3 regions of the Pseudomonas sp. GM24 genome follow, and region 2 is predicted to be linked to each of the others. Evidence: riboswitches for the same ligand, from Rfam matches in the RefSeq annotation. Region 2 holds a riboswitch; each other region holds the start of a gene.
What was found. Region 2 has a riboswitch for cobalamin ahead of PMI23_RS23595 (TonB-dependent receptor plug domain-containing protein). Riboswitches for the same ligand answer to the same signal wherever they lie in the genome.
Positions count from the first base shown of each region.

Region 1: it holds a riboswitch for cobalamin, as region 2 does, so the genes downstream of both, cobO (cob(I)yrinic acid a,c-diamide adenosyltransferase) here and PMI23_RS23595 (TonB-dependent receptor plug domain-containing protein) in region 2, are expected to answer to the same signal.
Region 3: it holds a riboswitch for cobalamin, as region 2 does, so the genes downstream of both, PMI23_RS16860 (ABC transporter substrate-binding protein) here and PMI23_RS23595 (TonB-dependent receptor plug domain-containing protein) in region 2, are expected to answer to the same signal.

Region 1 covers NZ_AKJR01000089.1:17,541-24,382, reverse strand. The annotation lists gene PMI23_RS12955 (C40 family peptidase) at 1-229, shown strand, start outside; gene PMI23_RS12950 (C40 family peptidase) at 449-985, shown strand; gene PMI23_RS12945 (PQQ-dependent sugar dehydrogenase) at 1,118-2,431, opposite strand; gene PMI23_RS12940 (hypothetical protein) at 2,498-3,082, opposite strand; cobalamin riboswitch at 3,246-3,476, shown strand; gene cobO (cob(I)yrinic acid a,c-diamide adenosyltransferase) at 3,559-4,170, shown strand; gene PMI23_RS12930 (cobyrinate a,c-diamide synthase) at 4,167-5,567, shown strand; gene bluB (5,6-dimethylbenzimidazole synthase) at 5,564-6,214, shown strand; gene cbiB (adenosylcobinamide-phosphate synthase CbiB) at 6,211-6,842, shown strand, end outside.
Region 2 covers NZ_AKJR01000218.1:20,536-27,377, reverse strand. The annotation lists gene PMI23_RS23600 (autotransporter outer membrane beta-barrel domain-containing protein) at 1-2,560, opposite strand, end outside; cobalamin riboswitch at 2,727-2,932, shown strand; gene PMI23_RS23595 (TonB-dependent receptor plug domain-containing protein) at 3,025-4,962, shown strand; gene PMI23_RS23590 ((2Fe-2S) ferredoxin domain-containing protein) at 4,962-5,321, shown strand; gene PMI23_RS23585 (ABC transporter substrate-binding protein) at 5,318-6,238, shown strand; gene PMI23_RS23580 (PLD nuclease N-terminal domain-containing protein) at 6,289-6,492, shown strand; gene PMI23_RS23575 (NAD(P)/FAD-dependent oxidoreductase) at 6,675-6,842, shown strand, end outside.
Region 3 covers NZ_AKJR01000137.1:6,331-13,172, forward strand. The annotation lists gene PMI23_RS16835 (MFS transporter) at 1-913, shown strand, start outside; gene PMI23_RS16840 (LysR substrate-binding domain-containing protein) at 924-1,793, shown strand; gene phnX (phosphonoacetaldehyde hydrolase) at 1,867-2,694, shown strand; gene PMI23_RS16850 (hypothetical protein) at 2,758-3,027, opposite strand; gene PMI23_RS16855 (Ppx/GppA family phosphatase) at 3,036-3,971, shown strand; cobalamin riboswitch at 4,014-4,208, shown strand; gene PMI23_RS16860 (ABC transporter substrate-binding protein) at 4,353-5,366, shown strand; gene PMI23_RS16865 (FecCD family ABC transporter permease) at 5,375-6,379, shown strand; gene PMI23_RS16870 (ABC transporter ATP-binding protein) at 6,376-6,842, shown strand, end outside.

The sequences.
Region 1 (6,842 bases), on a different contig from region 2:
CAGCAACCTTGAGCCGGGCGATCTGCTGTTCTTCGCCACCAACGGTCGTCGCGGTCGTGTCAGTCACGCCGGGATCTACCTCGGTGACAACCAGTTCATCCACTCCAGCAGTCGTCGCAGCGGCGGTGTTCGCATCGACAGCCTGGGTGACAGCTACTGGAGCAAGACCTTCATCGAAGCGAAACGCGCTCTGGCCAACGCTCCAACTGTAGTCACTGCTCGCAAGTAATCCCTTGTTGTCGCTGCGTTCGCGGCGACAATCAGGCTTGCGGTAACGGAGTAGACTTAGACTTTACAAGGTGAAGTTAAAGTCTTACTTGAAGTTTGCCGCGTAGCCGCTAGAATCCTGTATCTATATTGATGGCAAACCGCCTGCGTGCTCACGCAGGCGGTTTTGTTTTCTGTCCATCGGCAGAAAAAGCCGCAGCCAGATCAGGATGTTCTGCTTATGACGATGTCGGCCCGCCTCACTTTGATCTTCTTCGCAGCGCTGCTCAGCGCCTGCGCCAGTCGCACACCGCCTCCTGCGCCGGTGGTTCGCGCACCGGTCGTGTTCGGCCCCTCCCAAGCTTTTTCGCCTGCTGCTGAAGACGTGCTGTTTCGCGCGCTCGGTCTGGTCGGCACGCCCTATCGTTGGGGCGGCAACACGCCGGATTCAGGGTTTGATTGCAGCGGGCTGATCGGTTTTGTCTACCGTGATGCGGCGGGCATCTCTTTGCCGCGTTCGACGCGTGAGCTGATCGTCATGCAGGCACCGAATGTCGGCAAAGAAGGCTTGCAGACTGGCGATCTGATCTTCTTCGCCACCAATGGCGGCTCGCAGGTCAGTCATGCGGGGATTTACGTCGGGGAAGGGCGCTTCGTGCATGCGCCGGCCACGGGCGGCACGGTGAAGCTGGACAGCCTGTCGAAGGCGTACTGGCAGAAAGCTTATCTGAGTGCCAAGCGGGTGTTGCAGCCGGAGCATCTGGCGCATAACCCGTAATTCAAGCAGCCCACAATCCCATGTAGGAGTGAGCCTGCTCGCGATAGCGGTCGTTCAGTCAATGATGATGTCGACTGATACGAAGTTATCGCGAGCAGGCTCACTCCTACAGTTGTTTGTGCATGGCGAAAATTATTTGCTGGCCGACACTCGCCACACCTTGTTGCCGACATCATCCGCCACCAGCAAGCCACCCTGCTGATCGATCACCACGCCCACCGGGCGACCGAGTGCATTCTCGTCCTTGTCGAGGAAACCGGTCAGCACATCCACCGGTTTGCCACTCGGCTTGCCACCGGTAAACGGCACGAAAATCACTTTGTAGCCACTGTGCGGTTTACGGTTCCATGAACCATGCTGGCCGATGAACGCGCCTTCCTTGAACTGCGCCGGCAGCGTGTTGCCCTCGGCGAAGCTCAGACCCAGTGAGGCGGTGTGCGGTCCGACTGCGTAATCCGGGGCGATGGCTTTGGCCACCAGGTCCGGATTTTGCGGCGACACACGCACATCGACGTGCTGGCCGTAGTAGCTGAACGGCCAGCCATAAAAACCACCGTCCTTCACGGAAGTGATGTAGTCCGGCACCAGATCACTGCCGATCTCGTCGCGTTCGTTGACCGCTGTCCACAGCGCGCCACTGACAGGCTCCCAGGCCAGGCCATTGGGGTTGCGGATGCCCGAGGCAAAGATGCGGTGATTGCCGGTCGCCCGATCGACTTCCCAGATCGCCGCGCGGCCTTCTTCTTTATCCAGACCATTTTCGCCGACATTACTGTTCGAGCCGACCGTGACGTACAGTTTGCTGCCGTCCTTGCTGGCGATGACGTTTTTGGTCCAGTGGTGATTCAGCGTGCCGCCGGGCAGATCGACGACCTTGATCGGCTGCGATTTGATCTCGGTCGCGCCGGGTTCGTAGTTGAAACGCAGCAGGCGATCGGTATCGGCGACGTACAGGTCATTGCCAACCAGGGTCATGCCGAACGGCGAGTTGAGGTTTTGCAGAAACACCGTGCGGGTCTCGGCGACGCCATCGTGATCGGCGTCACGCAGCAGGGTGATGCGGTTTGGGCTTGGCACGCCAGCGCCAGCCTTGCCCATGACCTTCTTCATCACCCAGCCGCGAATCCCGCTGCTGTCATCCGGTTTTGGTGGGGCATTGGTTTCCGCTACCAACACATCGCCATTGGGCAGCACATAGAGCCAGCGCGGATGATCGAGGCCTTCGGCGAATGCCGCGACCTGGGTGCCAGCCGCCGCTGTCGGTTTGCCGCCGTCGGGCCAGCCGATCGCCGGGGCGATATTCACCGTCGGGATCAGGGTCTTGTTCGGTTCGGGCAGCTTCGGTGACGGGCCGGTGCCGTCGGAGACTTGCAGGCTGGAGGTTTCACCGCAGGCGGCGAGTCCTCCGGCGAAGGCGATGACAAAAACGAGCTGGGGCTTGCGCATTGCTGATCTTCCCTATGAATGCATTCCTAATCATAGAGGAGGGCGCAAGCCCGATGGTTCAACTGCTCAACCGCGCGCTTCCTTGAACAGCACGGCGATGCCCGGGTGATAATTGCCGGCTTCGCTGCGTAACTTGCGGTAGGCGTAGGGGAAATACCAGGCGACCGCGCAAGTGTGTTCCTTTTGCAGGTCGTCGACCATGTCCTGCAGCTCTTCGGGGCTGGCGCTGTGCTGGGCTTTTTGCGGCGCGACAAACAGGCAGCCGAGCTTGAGGTCGCTGGCGTAGCTGATGCGTTTGGCGTCGTTGGTGATGTCCAGCAGGGCTTGGGTCAGATTGAGGTTGGTAACCTTTGGCCAGCGCTGGGTGGCCTGGATAAAGGCGCGGTCTTCGGCGCCGGCCAGAAACAGATCAGCGCGGGCATTGCGCTCGCCTTCTTCATTCTGCTTGCGCGTGGCAGTGTCGTTCAAAGTCACCAGCTCGGCCATCCAGGCCGCCGCCGAGAGCAATCCGAGATTGGCTTTCTCGTCATGCCAGTAAGGGGTGTCGCCGTCGCCGCGCACGGCGTTGTAACGGTCGATACAGTCAAACCAGCGTTCAAGCACCGGGCGCAGGAATTCCAGGCGCGGGTTGCTGATGATCATGCCTTGCATCGTCATCATCCTTTATTGTTGTAGTGGGCTTTTCGGGAAAAGCATGGCTCTTTGATATCATTTGTATCAGTGTGGCACAAGATTGGCGTCAGATAATTGATCGGCGGCAGTTATTCGCCCGATGACCGCCTCTTTAATTGACGCTCCACCCCCAACCCTCTAACCTTCGCGGCTTGTTTCAGGTGCTCTGTGACCTGCGTCGACAGAGTGAAACAGGGAAGCCGGTGAGGGTTGTCTTCGCACGAAGAACCACCACGATCCCGGCGCTGCCCCCGCAACGGTAAATGAGTGAAAACTGCGCCTTGAGCCACTGCCTCGAAAGAAGCGGGAAGGCGCGCAGTCAGGCGAAACGCCGCTCATGAGCCCGGAGACCGGCCTGATCCATCCAGCGGCATCACGGTGGGCGATGCCAGGCTTTTTGCCGTCTATTCTTGTGCCTGCCCGCCGTTATCCAGCCTCAACGGAGAGCTCCCCCCATGACCGATTCCCCCGAGCGCGACGAACGCCATCTGGCGCGTATGCAGCGCAAAAAAGCCGTGATCGACGAACGCATCGCCAACTCGCCTGACGAGTGCGGGCTGGTGCTGGTGCTGACCGGCAATGGCAAAGGCAAAAGCAGCTCGGCGTTCGGCATGCTCGCCCGCGCCATGGGCCACGGCATGCAGTGCGGCGTGGTGCAGTTCATCAAGGGCCGCAACAGCACCGGCGAAGAGTTGTTTTTCCGCCGCTTCCCTGAGCAAGTGCGCTTTCATGTGATGGGCGAGGGCTTCACCTGGGAAACCCAGGATCGTCAGCGCGACATCGCCGCCGCCGAAGCCGCGTGGGCCGTGTCCCGCGAACTGCTGCGCGATCCGTCGATCGGTCTGGTGGTGCTCGACGAACTCAACATCGCCCTCAAACATGGTTACCTCGATCTCGATCAGGTGCTCAGCGATTTGCAGGCGCGTCCGCCGATGCAGCATGTGATCGTCACCGGTCGCGCGGCCAAGCCGGAAATGATCGAAATGGGCGACACTGTGACTGAAATGGGCATGCTCAAACACGCCTTCCAGGCTGGCATCAAAGCGCAGAAAGGCGTCGAACTTTGAATCAGCCACGTCACTGCCCGGCGGTGCTCATCGCCGCGCCGGCTTCCGGTCAGGGCAAGACCACCGTCACCGCCGCACTGGCCCGTTTGCATCGCAATCAGGGGCGCAAGGTGCGCGTGTTCAAATGCGGCCCGGACTTTCTCGATCCGATGATTCTCGAACGCGCCAGCGGTGCGCCGGTGTATCAACTGGACATGTGGATGGTCGGCGAGCAGGAAAGTCGTCGTCTGTTGTGGGAAGCCGCCAATGAGGCGGATCTGATTCTGATCGAAGGCGTGATGGGCCTGTTCGATGGCACGCCGTCCAGCGCCGATCTGGCGCGGCACTTCGGCGTGCCGGTGCTTGGCGTGATTGATGGGACGGCCATGGCGCAGACATTTGGTGCGCTGGCGCTGGGCCTGGCGAAGTATCAGCCGGATCTGCCGTTTGCCGGTGTCCTGGCTAATCGTGTCGGCACTTTGCGCCATGCGCAATTGCTCGAAGGCAGCCTCACGGAAGGTTTGCGTTGGTATGGCGCGTTGTCCCGTGAGACCGGTATCGAACTGCCGAGTCGTCATCTCGGCCTGGTGCAGGCCAGCGAACTGAATGACCTCGATGTGCGTCTCGATGCCGCCGCCGATGCATTGGCCAGCAGTTGCGAGGTAGCGCTGCCACCGGCCGTGGAATTCGCCGCGCCTGATGTGATCGCTGTAGAGCCGCTGCTGAAGAATGTGCGAGTCGCCGTTGCCCGTGATGAGGCGTTTGCCTTCACCTATGGCGCGAGTCTCGATCTGCTGCGGGCGATGGGCGCCGAGTTGAGTTTCTTCTCGCCGATCCGCGACACGCAATTGCCTGAGGCGGACAGCCTGTATTTGCCCGGTGGGTATCCGGAATTGCACCACGTTGCGTTGTCGCAGAACACCGCGATGCTGGAGGCGATTCGTGCGCATCACGCAGCGGGCAAACCGTTGCTCGCCGAATGTGGCGGGATGCTGTATTTGCTGGATTCTTTGACTGACGTTGAAGGCACTCGCGCTGAGTTGGTTGGGCTGCTGAAGGGCGACGCGGTGATGCAAAAACGTCTGGCTGCACTGGCGCTGCAAGCAGTGGATTTGCCGGAAGGATCGTTGCGTGGGCACACTTATCATCATTCGTTGACGACGACTGAGCTGACGCCGATTGCGCGTGGCTTGAGTCCGAATGGCGGTCGCGGCGCCGAGGCGGTTTATCGGGACGGGCGGATGACGGCCTCTTATGTGCACTTCTACTTCCCGTCGAGTCCCGCGGCTATCGCAGCATTGTTTGCACCCGACCTCCATGCCGCCATCGCTGGCAAGCCAGCTCCCACAGTGGGCGGTGAGCTTCCTGAAGAAATGCAATCCCCTGTGGGAGCTGGCTTGCCAGCGAAAGGGCCATGACAGACAACGCATTCTCCGAAGCCGACCGCCAAGCCGTCTATAAAGCCATCGCCGAACGTCGCGACATGCGCCACTTCACCGGCGGCACCGTCGAGCCGGAATTGCTGCGCCGACTACTGGAAGCCGCTCACCAGGCCCCAAGCGTCGGCCTCATGCAGCCGTGGCGCTTCATCCGCATCAGCGATAGAACCTTGCGCGGCCAGATCCAGAACCTCGTGGAAGAAGAACGCATCCGCACCGCAGAAGCCCTCGGCGAGCGCAGTGACGAGTTCATGAAACTCAAGGTCGAAGGCATCCATGACTGCGCCGAAGTGCTGGTCGCCGCGCTGATGGACGATCGCGAAAAACACATCTTCGGTCGCCGCACGCTGCCGGAAATGGACATGGCCTCGCTGTCCTGCGCGATTCAGAATCTGTGGCTGGCCTCGCGCGTCGAAGGTCTGGGCATGGGCTGGGTTTCGCTGTTCGAGCCGCAGGCACTGGCGGATTTGCTGAAATTGCCCGCAGGCGCCAAACCTCTCGCCGTTTTGTGTCTGGGCCCGGTCAAGGAATTCTATCCGGCGCCGATGCTGGTACTCGAAGGGTGGGCGCAGGCGCGGCCGCTCAATGAGTTGCTGTATGAAAATTATTGGGGAGTGAGTCAATGAGTGTGGCGTTGTTGAGTGTCGCCGCGGTCGCGCTGGATGCGCTGCTCGGTGAACCGAAACGCTGGCATCCGCTGGTGGCGTTCGGCAATTTCGCCGGGCGCATCGAGCAACGTTTCAACGCCGGTGGTCGTGGCTGGCGCAGTCATGGCGTCACAGCGTGGGTGATCGCGGTGCTGCCGCTGACCTTGCTCGCCACCGCATTGTCCTGGGCGCCGTACGTGGGCTGGGTCGTCGAGATTCTTGCATTGTATTGCGCCCTCGGCATGCGCAGCCTCGGCGAGCATGTCGCGCCGGTGGCCGCTGCTTTGCGCGCAGATGATCTGGACGAGGCGCGCAAACGCGTGGGCTATCTGGTCAGCCGCCAGACCGATGAACTCGACAGCACCGCCGTCGCCCGCGCCGCCACCGAGTCGGTGTTGGAAAACGGCAGCGATGCGGTGTTTGCCGCGCTGTTCTGGTTTGTCGTGGCGGGTGCGCCGGGCGTGGTCCTCTATCGCTTGAGCAACACGCTCGATGCGATGTGGGGTTATCGCAACGAACGCTTTGAGCGTTTCGGTTGGGCAGCGGCAAAAATCGACGACGTGTTGAACTACATTCCTGCGCGTCTGGTGGCGTTGACCTACGCGCT
Region 2 (6,842 bases):
TCACGCCGGTGGCGCCGCCGCTGGCGGTGGTTGTCGAATCCACAACCAGCATGTCCGAGAGGCTGTTCGCGCCACCACCATTCAACGTGGTGTTAAGCAGCAGCCGGCCGCCATTGGACACGAACACCCCGCCGCCATCGGTGCCGACGGTGTTGGCCCCGCTGACCAGCAACACATTGCCGACCGTGTTGCTGCCGGCGGCAAGGTCGAGCGTGCCGCTATGGGTGAATCGGTTTACACCGAGCAACTGGCCCTGTACAGCACCACCCAGCGTCGGCGTATTGGCCGTTTGCCCCAAGGGCAGATAGGCGCCGCTGGCGTTGAAGCTGACGATGCCCGTCGCCGGTTGCGCCGCCAGACGAATCACACCGCTGTTGTCGATGCTGTTGGCGCCCGATGAGCCGAGATCACTGACGGCAACGCCCCAGGTATCGCGACTGCCGCTGGCACTACTGGCGGTGAAATTGCGCAGTGTCCAGGTGCCGCTGTTGGCCACCGTGCTGGCCGCGCTGACGGCATTCATAACGCCGGTTATCTGCCCGGTATTGTTGAGCGCAAACGTCGTGCCCGGTGTGGTCGCATCGGCGCGTACGGCGACATCGCTAAGCGCAGTGATCGCACCCGAGTTGGTCAACGTCTGGCTCGCACCGCCAAGGGCGATGCCGCTGCTATCGGCCCACCCACCCTGAAGCGTGGCGCTGTTACTGACATTGACGCTGCCGCCCTCGGTCAAGGCGTCTATGGCCGACGAGCCAACGCCTCGAGTAGTGATCGCGCCGCTGTTGCTGACGGTCAAATTCGCGGCGCCCGAGGCCTGGGCGAGAATGCCCTGACTGTCGCTGGCACCGAAGGTCTGGATCGCGCCGCTGTTGACCACACTTTGCGCGCCAGTGACCGACAACGTTCGGATACCGCGTTGTTGATTGCCCCGCGCGATCAACTCCCCGCTGTTACTGACACTCAATGTGCCCAGCCCACTGCCTGAGTTGAAGGCATTGCCGGCCAGAATCGCCGCGCCCTGACCGTTGACGTCGATCAGCGGGCCGTTGAACACGACACCCACGTCGCCGCCCAGCGTCAGCGCCTGGATACCAAAAGCACCAATGCCCGTGCCGTCGCCCGAGCCAGCGTTCGAGTGGGTGATGATCGTGCCGCCGGAATTGACGTTGACCGTGCCCGTCGGCGACTGCGTCGAGGCATAGATGCCGTTGGCGTTGCTGTGCAGGGTTTCGATGCGATCGCCACGGTAGTTGACCTGAACATTGCCGCCGGTCGAATCGACCCGTATACCGCCCGCGCCAAACCCGCTGGCGAACAGATCGCCCGAGTAATCAATCAGCACATTGTTGTTTTCGGCGCTGACAATGATCGCGTAGGCCCGGGTGGTGTTGATGTCGCCGAGGACTTTGATATTGCCGCTACCCGTGATCGCGACATCACCGGTACCGCGCTTGATCACGTAGATCGCCCGCGAACCGGCGGTATTGGCCGTGCTGCCGACGTTGATGGCAGCATTGTTCTCGATGCTGATCGAACCGCTGCCGCCGACATTGTCATTGGCATAGATACCGTGGGCGCCGCCACCCGTGGTGGTGATGGCGCCGTCGTTGACGATGGCGATGCTGCCAACGCTGGAAAACGAACGAATGCCGAAACCGTTGAGGCCGCTGGTACTCAGGTTGCCGCTGTTGGTCAGGCGGGTATTGCCTGTGCCGCCCTCGGTGAACAAGCCAAAGGCGTTCATGCCGATGCTTTGCACATTCGCCGCGTTGATCAGTGTGGTGTTGCCATTGACTGCACGGGTATGCACGCCGGCGTGGTTACCAATGCCGGCAGTCGGCAAAGTGTCGTCAATGATCGGAAGACCGGCCGAGAGTGCATCATCGTTGTTGACCAGAATACTCACGCCACTGCCGACGTTGACGTTGGTCTCGCCACTGCCCGTGGCTTTGGTCCAGACGCCGTTGCCGCCGAGCAACGTGATCTGGCCATTGCCCTGATGATTCAGGTTGATCGCCCCGCCGCCGCTGGCGTTGATGTCGATGCCATCGTGTTCATTGCCGACCACGGTATTGAGGATGTTCAGCGTGGTGCCGGCACTCACCGAAAACGTCGACGAGCCAGCGCTGGCATTGGTGATCGCCAGCGCGTCCAGGCCACTGCCGCCGACATTCACCGTGTTGGTCCCGCCATTGACGCTGAGGCTGGCGTTGCCGGTCGCGCCGATGACATTGGCAAACACTGCGTTGGCGGCCGTTGGGGGTGTGCTGTTTACCGTAGTGCCAGTGAGTGTCAGCGTGGTGTTGGCATTGTTGCCACGACTGTTCAACGAGGAACCCGCCGTAGTGGTAATGGTAGTGCCCGACTGCGTGCTGATCGACGCATCGACGCCGGCCGCCGGCAAACAGGTTTGCGAGACGTTGTAGGCACCCGCCGCCAAAGGCCCGCACGCAGCTTGAGCGTCTGCGAGCATCAGGGTGTTGGCCATGGCGACCAGTAAAGCGCTGCGAATGAAATGCGGGGCGTGCCCACCGTGAGGATGGCCGCTGGCACCGTGCATGAGAACCTCCCTGTTCAGCGTACGTGGCGAATCCCTCACGCCTGTCGACGCCGCGCGATATTGCGTTGTGATTACCGCTATAGACCTTAGTAGTTATTTCCAAAGTTGGTAATTCGCGAGTCGAGTACCTGTATCGGCAAGTTGACGAACGGTCATTCGAATGTTCAGATGCCGCCCAGTTTCAGGTGTCCCATGCCGCCGTGCATGGGGTGAAACGGGAAACCGGTACGTTCTTTTCGAACAAGTCCGGTGCTGCCCCCGCAACGGTATGCGCGTGATGCTTTCGATACACCACTGTGGTTAGACGGCCATGGGAAGGTGAAAGCCTCGATACGCGCGAGCCCGGAGACCGGCCTGAATTGCTGTTTGGCAAAATCCTGCGGTGGGCGGGCATGGGCCGGTATTGGCTGTGCGCGATGCCTTCTCTTGCATGCTCTTCTGCGAAGATCCTTTTCGAGAAGACAATGATTCGACCTTTCTACACCTCGGCTCCAAGCCTCTTGTTCGGCTGCCTTTGCAGTCCTCTGTTGCTGGCGGATGACGCGCCACTGCAACTCAATCAGCAAATCGTTTCCGCACCGTCGGTGGAGTCGACCACGGTCGCCGACATGGCGAAGTTCGGCAGCAAGGTCGAGATCGTCAGCCGCGAACAGATCGAGCGCGCCGGCCCCAGTGCCGATGTCAGCCGCGTCATGCAGATGTTCATTCCCGGCCTGTACGTGGCGCCGAAAAACGGTCCCTTCGACTACGGCACTTATTCGCTGCTCGGTGGGCGCAACGACGATACGCTGATCCTGCTCGACGGCGTGCGCCTGAACAATCGCCTGTACGGCGGCCTCTATCTCGATACCCTGCCGGCCAACGCGATCGAGCGCATCGAAGTGCTCAAGGGCGGGCAAAGCCTGTTGTTCGGTACTCAGGCTGTGTCTGGCGTGATCAACATCGTCACCCGCAGCCCGCAATCGCGCAAAGCCGTCGGCGAAGTGAATCTGGGCGTGGACAGCTTTGGCGGTACCACCGAGGATGCGCGGGTCGAGAATATCTTCACTAACGGATTCGGCGACCTGGGTTTGCTGGCGTACGTCAGTCACAACGTCTCCGACGGCTATCAGCCGTATCGCAACCGCGACATGAAAAACGATTCTGGGAAGAACCGTGCCTACGAAGTCACCACCTTCGGCGGCAAGGCGATTCAGTCATTTGGCGATGATGCGCGGCTGGAACTGTTCTACCAATACGCCGACGCCAATCTCGACTTCGCCCGCCCGGTGGACAACCACAAAACCACCAACGACCGCGTGCAGCAAATCGCTACGGCGACCTTCGAGCAAACCCTCAACGAGCGCCTGAGCTACTTCGTCAAAGGCCATATCAACGATTGGGACACGCGCTACACCCGGGTCAACAACGTCAATGGCGGCGGCACCAAGGTCATTAATCACAACGACTATTGGGGCTTCACCGACTGGGGTGTGCAGGCCGAAGGCAAGGCTGAATTGCCCGGCGGCCATGTGCTGGTGTTCGGCAGCGAAAACCAGTGGTTCAAGGGCCAGGACGACGTGCTGATCATCGACAACGATAAGGCCGAAGCCCATGCGTTCTACACGCAACTGCGCCCGCAGATCGACGCCCTGCCCGACTGGCACCCGAGTATTGGCGTGCGTCACGAGGCCATGAACGGCGGCGACAGTGCCACAGTTGGTATGCTCACTTCGCTGTATGACCTCAACGACAACTGGTCGGTGCGCGGTCAATACGGCAGCGCCTACAAACTGCCGAACGCCGAGCAACTGTTCGTCAACGAGCCGGGCGACGAGATCGGCAACCGCAACCTGAAACCGGAAAAAAGCCGCAATACGGAGCTGGGTGTCGACTACAAGGGCCTGCTGCTGGATCGCGAATTCAGCGCCAGCGTGACCCTGTTCAAACGCAAGATCGACGACCTGATCACCCTCGATGACATTCAGTGGGTCAACGGTGAAGGCACGATCCAGATGCGCGGTTTCGAGGCGGACGCGAAACTGGCGCTCAACGATCAGTGGAGTTTGCAAGCGGACATGACCCGCAACCTCACCGAGTCGCGCACCGGTGTAACCATCAACGACATCCCGAGCTTCTTCGCCCGTTCGCGGGTGGGTTATGAATCGGAAAATCGCCTGTGGGGCGTTGGCGGTGCGATCCGTTACATCCGCGATATCAAAAGCTCGAAGCAAGTCGAATACGGCAATTATTCGGTGGTCGACGCCGACGCTTATCGCTACCTCGACAACGCCCACCAACACCGGGTGAGTCTGCTGGTGGAAAACCTCTTCGACCGCGACTACGTCACCAGCCGTTCGAGCAACGTCGACAACCTCGGCCGGCCGTTCACCTCCGAAGTACGCTACACGTACCGCTTCTGATGAGTGAAATCAAAACCGTCGACGGCGTCGATACGCACCCGGACTGGTCGCATGTGCCCGAGCATGCGCGCCATGTGTTCCTCTGCACCGGCCCGCGCTGCACCCAGCGCGGCGCCTTGCAGTTATGGAAAACCCTGCGCCGGCATTTGCTGGCGCACGATCGCATCGAGACGCCGGGCGGCGTCCTCCTGACGCGCACGCACTGCCAGTTTCCGTGCAATCTGGGGCCGATTGTGACGGTGTACCCGGAACGTTGCTGGTATGGCGTGCACAGCCATGAAGAGGTGCAGCGGCTGGTCGAGGGGCATCTGGTGGGCGGTGAAGTGGTCGCGGATTTGCTGGTCAAGGCGCAGGGATGAAATCGATCCTGTTAGCGCTTGGCGCCCTGCTCTGTTCAATGCCGACACTCGCCGACAGCTTCAGTAATTGCGGCGAGGACTGGAACGCCGCTGCGCCTTCGCGCGTCGTCGCGCTCAATCAGCATGCGGCGGATCTCGTCCTGGCGCTGGGTGCCGGGCCAGTGCTGGTTGGCGTGGCGTATCTGGATGACACCGATGCCGGTCAGCGGCCATCCGCGTATTTCGGTGTGCCGGTGATCGCGCGGCAATACCCGGCCAGCGAAGTGCTTTACGCACAGAAACCTGATCTGGTGATTGGCGGGTTCGCCACGGCATTCGGCGACGGTGTGACTTCACGCTCGGGTCTGGCGCGCAATGGCGTCGGCTCTTATCTATTGGAGTCGGCCTGCCACGGGCATTCGCTGGATTACTTCGCGCATGTGCGCAATGACTTGCTGACCTTGGGCAGGCTGCTGCACAAACAGCCACAGGCGCGGCAATTGAGTGAGGCCATGGACGCCGACCTCGCCAGTGCCCGAGCCCTGGCCGGTGCGGGTAAATCGCTGTCGGTGTTCTATCTCGACAACGAAGTCAAAGGCCTCGACAGCGAAGGTCGGCGGGGGTTTGTCACCCCGTTATTGGCCGCTGCCGGGGCACGCAATGTCTTTGCCGACATCAACCTCTATCGAGTCACCGTCAACAGCGAAACCCTGCTGGCCAGCGACCCGGACGTGATTCTGCTGGCCGACGCCGAATGGTCACCCGCCCGTCGCAAACGCTATCTGTTGACCCACGACCCGGTGTTGTCGCAACTGCGCGCGGTGCGCGAAAACCGGATCATCGAAATCCCTTTCACCCACCTGCTTCCGACTTTCAACAGCGGCCGCGTAGCCTTGCAACTGGCGCGGCAGCTCAACGCACTGAAGAAAAATAAATGAACCCGCCGCCCCCCACGCCACCTAACGAACAGACCATCAGGAGGTAGCCAATGCAAATCGAAACCGTGTGGATCGTACTGGCGGCAGTTCTTCTGCTGATTGAACTCTGGGCCATCAATCGGGTGCGCAAGAGCGAGGGGAAAGCGAGCAATAAAGGTGTGTGGATCGTGCTGATCGTGTTTGTGCCGTTGTTCGGGTTGATTGCCTGGGCGTTAGCGGGGCCAAAACACGTCAGTCAGCATTCGGCGTCGTAATCTGACCCTTGATCCATAGCGACTGAGCATCCGTCACGGACTGACATTCCAAATGCCCGCCGGAGATATGCCTGCTTAAGCCGTTGCCAGCGGACGAGCCCGGCTTTGGCCGGGCTTTTTTCTGGTTGCTCGCCGCGTCTCCCTGCTGCAGGATCAGCCGATCGACAACAGGGAATGTTGAAATGGATCATAAAGCACGTGGGCGAATTGTGGTGGTCGGTGCGGGCATCGTCGGCGCCTCCCTCGCGTATCACCTGTCTGGCAAAGGAGCGCACGTCACGCTGATCGAGGCTGACGAGATCGCGAGCGGCGTCACGGCAAACTCTTTCGCCTGGATCAATGCCTCGCAC
Region 3 (6,842 bases), on a different contig from region 2:
CTGGGCGCCGGGCGGTCGGTTGATTGCCAATTGGTGGGCGGCGGGTGAGCGCGGCAAGGTCTATGGCTTTTATACATTCGCCGCCGGTTGCGCGTCGATTCTGTCGTACGTCACTTCCATAGTCGTGCTTGAAGTACTGCAACTGGAATGGCGCTGGATCTTCCGTTTGCCGGTGTTGCTGATGCTCGCCGGCGGGATCATTTTCTATCTGGTTGCCCGCGAACGGCCACAGGACCTGGGCTTCGAGCCAGTGGGCGATACCGGTGTGGCCAACGCTGACGACAAGCATCAGGAAGCCGCACAGGGCGAAGTCGAGTCCTCGGCGCAACGCTACAAAGCCGTGCTGAAGAACCCTCGCCTGCTCATCGCCGCACTGTCACTGGGCTTCCAGAACGCGGCGCGCTACGGCTTGATCGTCTGGGTGCCAGTGCACTTTCTCGGCGCGGACTGGAAAAGTGGTGACGGCATGATCGATCCGAAATGGATCACCGTCGCCCTCCCCGTCGGTATGGCGGTTGGCGCATTGAGCAACGGCTGGGTATCGGACAAGTTGTTCGGCTCCAAGCGTTACCTGGCGATCATGCTCTACATGTTCCTCGGCGCCGCCACCAGCCTGTGGATGTGGAGCCTGCCGCCGCACAGCGTGATCGGCCTGGTCGCGTTGTTCCTTTGCGGCTTCTTCGTCTACGGCCCGGCCTCGAGTTTTTGGGCGCTGTGCCCGGATCTGGTCGGGGCCAAACGCGCCGGTACGGCTACCGGGATCATGAACTTTTCGTCCTACCTGTTCGCTGGATTGGCCGAGCCACTGATCGGGCGTCTGCTTGACACCACGGCAAATACGTCTCTGATCTTCATAGTGGTCACCAGCGCCAGCCTGTGCAGTGCGGCAGTGGCATTGTTCATCCGACGCTGATGGGGCTTGCATGTACCAGTATCACAAGTGGTTGCGTTCGTTTCATGCGGTGGCCAAAACCGGCAGCTTTACCCTCGCTGCGGAGTACCTCAGCGTCGGCCAGCCGACCGTCAGCGAGCAGGTCAACGCGCTGGAAAACACCTTCTCGGTGGAGCTGTTCCACCGGCGCGGCCGCTACATCGAAATGAGCGCCGCCGGGCACAAGCTCTATGCGATCACTCAGGGCCTGTTCGGTCAGGAGGATGAAGCCGTGCAACTGTTGCAGAGCTTCAAGCAGCGCAAGACCGGCATGTTGCGCCTCGGCGCGGTGTCACCGCCGATTGCGATGAACCTGACGTATGAGCTGATGCAGCGCCACCCGGATATCGAACTGGAAACGTCGTTTTCTTCGGAAAAGGACACTCTGGCGCGGTTGTTCAACCTCGATATCGACGTGGCGATTCTGGCTTTATCGGAATTCGACGAGCGCTTCCACACGCGGCTGTACCACCGTTATCCGATCATCGCCGTGGTCCGCGATGACCATCCGTGGGTCCGTCAGGCGCAGGTTCACGTCAGTGAGATCAGCGGCGAAAAATGGGTGATGCGCGAATCCAGCGCGCGCACCCGGCAACTGGTGGAAGAAAGCTGCAAACGCCTCGATATCGAGCTCGATTGCGTCATGCAACTCAACAGCCGCGAAGCCATCGTCCACGCCATCGTCAAGGGCATCGGCATCGGGTTTGTCTCGGCGGTCGAGTACGCCGAAACCCCAGGTACCAAGCCCATTACGTTTGTCGACCACCCGTTCTTTATCGAATACCACCTGTGCTGCCTCGGCATCCGCAGGAACCGGCCAGTAATTGCCGAACTGTTTGATGCGAACCCACCGCTGACCTGATCAGCACTGCCCCTTGACCGCCTACCTCATTACCGAGGGACGGCCCACGCTTACCTGAAAACGGAGATTGACCATGCAGTACCAACAACCGACTCACCTGCAAGCCGCGATCCTCGACTGGGCCGGCACCGTTGTCGATTTCGGCTCGTTTGCGCCGACGCAGATTTTTGTCGAAGCCTTTGCCGAGTTCGGCGTCGCGGTGTCGCTGGAAGAAGCGCGCGGGCCGATGGGCATGGGCAAGTGGGATCACATCCGCACGCTGTGCAACCTGCCGCAGATTGCCGAGCGTTATCGTGCAGCGTTTGATCGCTTGCCGAGTGACGACGATGTGACGGCGATCTACGAGCGCTTCATGCCGTTGCAAATCGAGAAAATCGCCCTGCATTCTGCGTTGATACCGGGCGCCCTTGAGGCGATTGCGACGTTGCGCGACAAGGGGTTGAAGATTGGTTCGTGCTCAGGATATCCGGCGGTGGTGATGGCCAAGGTTGTCGAACTGGCGCGGGAAAATGGCTACGTCGCTGACCATGTCGTCGCCACCGATGAGGTGCCGAATGGCCGGCCATATCCGGCGCAGGCCTTGGCTAACGTAATTGCCTTGGGCATCGATGACGTGGCGGCCTGCGTCAAGGTCGATGACACCTGGCCGGGGATTCTCGAAGGGCGCGCCGCCGGTATGTGGACGGTGGCGCTGACCTGCTCGGGGAATGCGTTGGGACTGACTTATGAGCAATACAAGGCGTTGCCGTCGGATCGACTGGCGGAAGAACGAGCGCGGATCGGCAAGATGTTCGCGCCTTCACGTCCGCATTACCTGATCGACACCATCGCCGAATTGCCCGAGGTGATCGAAGACATCAATGCGCGTCTGGCCCGGGGCGAAACCCCGCAAGCCTGCTGAGTAGCCCCCTGCCCCTGATCGTTCCCACGCTCTGCGTGGGAATGCAGCCCGTGACGCTCCGCGTCACTGGACGCAAAGCGTCCCTAGAGGCATTCCCACGCGGAGCGTGGGAACGATCAACAGCCAAATCGCAGGCAAAAAAAAGCTGCCAAATTCGGCAGCAAAAACTTTAAGAACACGCGATGTATTGGCCTCAGCATAGAAGCCGGATAATGACAGTGTCATGACAGCCGCAAATTCATTGAACCGCCCCTGCCCCGTCATCAGGATGTCATCAAGATCACGGCAGAATCCTCGCAAACCGTCTTGAGCCTCGCGACGGATGCTCTGCAAGGATTCCCATGAAAGACGACGCCTCGCTGTTTGCCGCCATCGACCTGGGTTCGAACGCCTTTCGCCTGATGATCGGCCAGTCGGTGCGCAGTCGAAAGGGCCTGCAGATTCAGGAAGTGAAAACCCTGCGTGAACCGGTGCGGCTTGCCGAAGGCTTTGATGGCGGTGCGCTGGATGCACTGGCACTGGATCGCGGCTGGCAGGCATTGGCGCGGTTCGGCAAGAAACTGCGCGGTTTCGAGGCCGGCCGGGTGCGTGCGGTGGCGACCAGTGCGGTGCGTGAAGCGGATAACGCGCAGCTGTTTCTGGCCAGTGCTGAGCGGCATCTGGGCTTTCCCATCGACGTCATTTGCGGCCATGAAGAGGCGCGGCTGGTCTACGCCGGCGTAACTCACGCCTTGCCCAGCGCCGACGACCTGCGCCTGGTGGTCGACATCGGCGGAGGCTCCACCGAGCTGATCCTCGGCCAGGGCTCACAACCCTTGTTAACCGAAAGCATCGCCATCGGCAGCGGCACCTTGAGCACGCGCTTCTTTCGCGGCGGCGATGTGTCTGCCGGCGCGCTACAGGCGGCCGAACGCTTCGCCATCCTGCAGTTTGAAAAAGTTGCCCGGCGCTATCGTGCGCAGGGCTGGCAGCAAACCATTGGCTCCTCCGGCACCGCACGCATGCTGGCCAAAGTGCTCAAGGCCAATCGCCTCAACGACTTCGGCCAGGACGGCATCACCTACGGCGGTCTGCTGCGCCTGTCGTTACTTCTGCTGAAAGTGAACAACGTGCAACAGCTCAAGCTCGCCGGCCTGCAACCCCACCGCCAGAGCATTCTGCCCGGCGGTCTGGTGCTGATGCTGGCGGCGTTCAAGGTGTTCGGCATCGCCCAAATGCTGCCCTCCGAACCGGGCCTGCGTTTAGGCGTCTTGCACGGTTTGATGAGCCAGCACTAATCCTCGCCACGACAGATTCGTCTCCCCTTCAGCGGCTTGATCGACTACCATGCCGCCGCTGGTTCCCGAACGGGACTAATAGGGAATCCGAGGTGCTTGCACAGCATTGATCGGAACTGCCCCCGCAACTGTAGGTGCCGAGCCTGCTCCACGACTGCCACTGGGTGAACCCCGGGAAGGCCGGAGCCAAGGCGATGACGCATCAGTCAGGAGACCTGCCGGCACAGTGATTACTAACCGGCGGGGTGTCCGGGAAGGACATCGTGCCGCGCGCGTCTTCGTTTGATGCCCGGCCTTGCGCTGTTTTCCTGACCGCGTTCGATGGTGTGTTTCCAGACCGTACTTTCCCGCTCCCCGTACGGTTCCTTCGGAGACTGCCCCATGCTGCTGCCCCGTATCGCCACCCTCATCACCGGCCTGACCCTTGGCGCCTTGGCGCAGGCGGCCCCGACGGTGTATCCGCTGACGGTCGAGAACTGCGGCAGCACCCTCACCTTCCAACACGCACCGACGCGCACCGTGACCATCGGCCAGGCCGGCACGGAAATGCTCTACGCCATGGGCCTGGGCGATAAAGTCGTCGGCACCTCACTGTGGTTCAACAATGTGCTGGCCAAGTACAAGCCGCAGGACGACAAGATCGAGCGTCTGGCCGATAACGAACCGAGTTTTGAAGCGGTCATCGGCAAGCGCCCGGAACTGGTCGCCGTGGAGCTGGAATGGATGGTCGGCCCGCAAGGCGCGGTCGGCACCCGTGAGCAATTTCATGACTTGAAGATTCCGACCTACCTGCTGCCCTCCGATTGCGAAGCCAAGGACAACCTCGTCGGCGCCGACGGCACGCGGCTCGCACCGTTTCGTATCGACACGATTTACAAGAGCGTGAGCCAACTGGCGCAAATCTTCGATGTCCAGGATCGTGGCCAGCAACTCAATGATCAACTCAAGGCCAGCCTCGCCAAGTCGATTGCCACCGCCCAAGGTAAACAACTGAAGGATGCCAGCGCGCTGGTGTGGTTCTCCAGTGCACAAATGGACATCGAGCCCTTCGTGGCCGGACACAAAGGCATTCCCGATTTCATGCTCAGCACCCTCGGCGTGCGCAACGTGGTGGCGTCCGATGAAGAGTGGCCAACGGTCGGCTGGGAAACCATCGCCAAAGCCAATCCGACCTTCCTCGTCATCGCGCGCATGGACCGTCGGCGCTTCCCCGCTGACGACTATGAAAAGAAACTCGCCTTCCTGCGCAGCGACCCGGTGACACGCAACATGGACGCGGTGAAACACAACCGCATCATCATTCTCGACGCCATGGCCATGCAGGCGAGCCTGCGCATGTTCGACGGCATCGAGCAACTGGCCACGGCCATCAACGGCTATGACCTGTCGCGATGAGTGCCAGCCTGATCCGTACGTTGCTGGCCCTGGCGACGCTGTTGATTGCAGTGGTTGCGGGCGTGGCCATCGGTGAAACCTCGATTGAACCGGGTGTGGTCGTGCAAGTGCTGGCGAACAAGTTGTGGAACGCCGGTTACGCGCTCGACCCGATCGATGAAGGCATCGTCTGGAACTATCGCCTGACCCGCGCACTGGTCGCGGCCGCGTGCGGTGCCGGTCTGGCGACGTGCGGGGTGATTTTGCAGTCGCTGCTGCGTAATCCGTTGGCCGATCCCTACTTGCTGGGGATTTCTGCCGGCGCCTCGACCGGGGCGGTGATGGTCGCGCTGCTTGGCGTTGGCGCGGGGATGATCTCATTGTCAGTCGGTGCATTCGCCGGCGCGGTCACGGCGTTCGTGCTGGTGATTCTGCTGGCGCGAGTCAGCGGTTCGGCCAGCGGCACCGGGCAGATCATTCTTGCCGGGATCGCCGGTTCGCAGTTATTCAATGCCCTGACGGCGTTTCTGATTACTCGTTCGGCCAGCTCCGAACAGGCGCGCGGCATCATGTTCTGGCTGCTGGGCAATCTCGGTGGCGTGCGCTGGCCATCGGTATGGCTGGCAGTGCCGGTTGCCTTGCTGGGACTGGTCGTGTGCCTGTGGCATCGGCGGGCGCTGGATGCGTTTACCTTTGGCGCGGATTCGGCGGCATCCCTCGGTATTCCGGTGCGACGGGTGCAGATTTTGCTGATTGGTTGTGCGGCGCTGGTGACGGCGGTGATGGTGTCGATTGTCGGTTCAATCGGCTTTGTCGGGCTGGTGATTCCCCACGCCGCGCGGCTGTTGCTCGGTACGGGTCATGCGCGATTGCTGCCGGCCAGTGCCTTGGGCGGTGCGGTGTTTTTGATTGCTGCTGATGTGCTGTCGCGCACGCTGATCAAGGGTCAGGTGATTCCGGTCGGGGTGATTACCGCGCTGGTCGGTGCGCCGGTGTTCGCCTTGATTCTGGTTGGCCGCAGGTCCGCGCGATGAACAGTGTTCTGAGTTGTTCTGGTCTGAGCTTCAAGGTACGCGGCGCCGAGTTGCTCAACGGTGTCAGCCTTGACGTCCGGCGCGGCGAAACCTTGGGTATCGTCGGGCCAAATGGCTCGGGCAAATCCACCGTGTTGAAGTTGCTGGCCGGGCTGCGTGAACCGAGCGCCGGCGAGGTGCTGCTCGAAGGTCAGCGCTTGGGCAAAATGGCCCGGCGCAGCATTGCGCAGAAGCTGGCGGTGGTCGAACAACAGGCCGACACCGACGACGGCATTCGCGTGTTCGATGCCGTAGCGTTGGGGCGCACGCCGTGGTTGTCGGCACTGCAACCGTGGTCGGCGGCGGACGATGCCATCGTCGAGCAGGCGCTCACCGACGTTGACGCGACGCACCTGCGCACGCGTCTCTGGCGCAGCCTGTCGGGTGGTGAGCGGCAGCGAGTGCATATCGCTCGCGCCCTGGC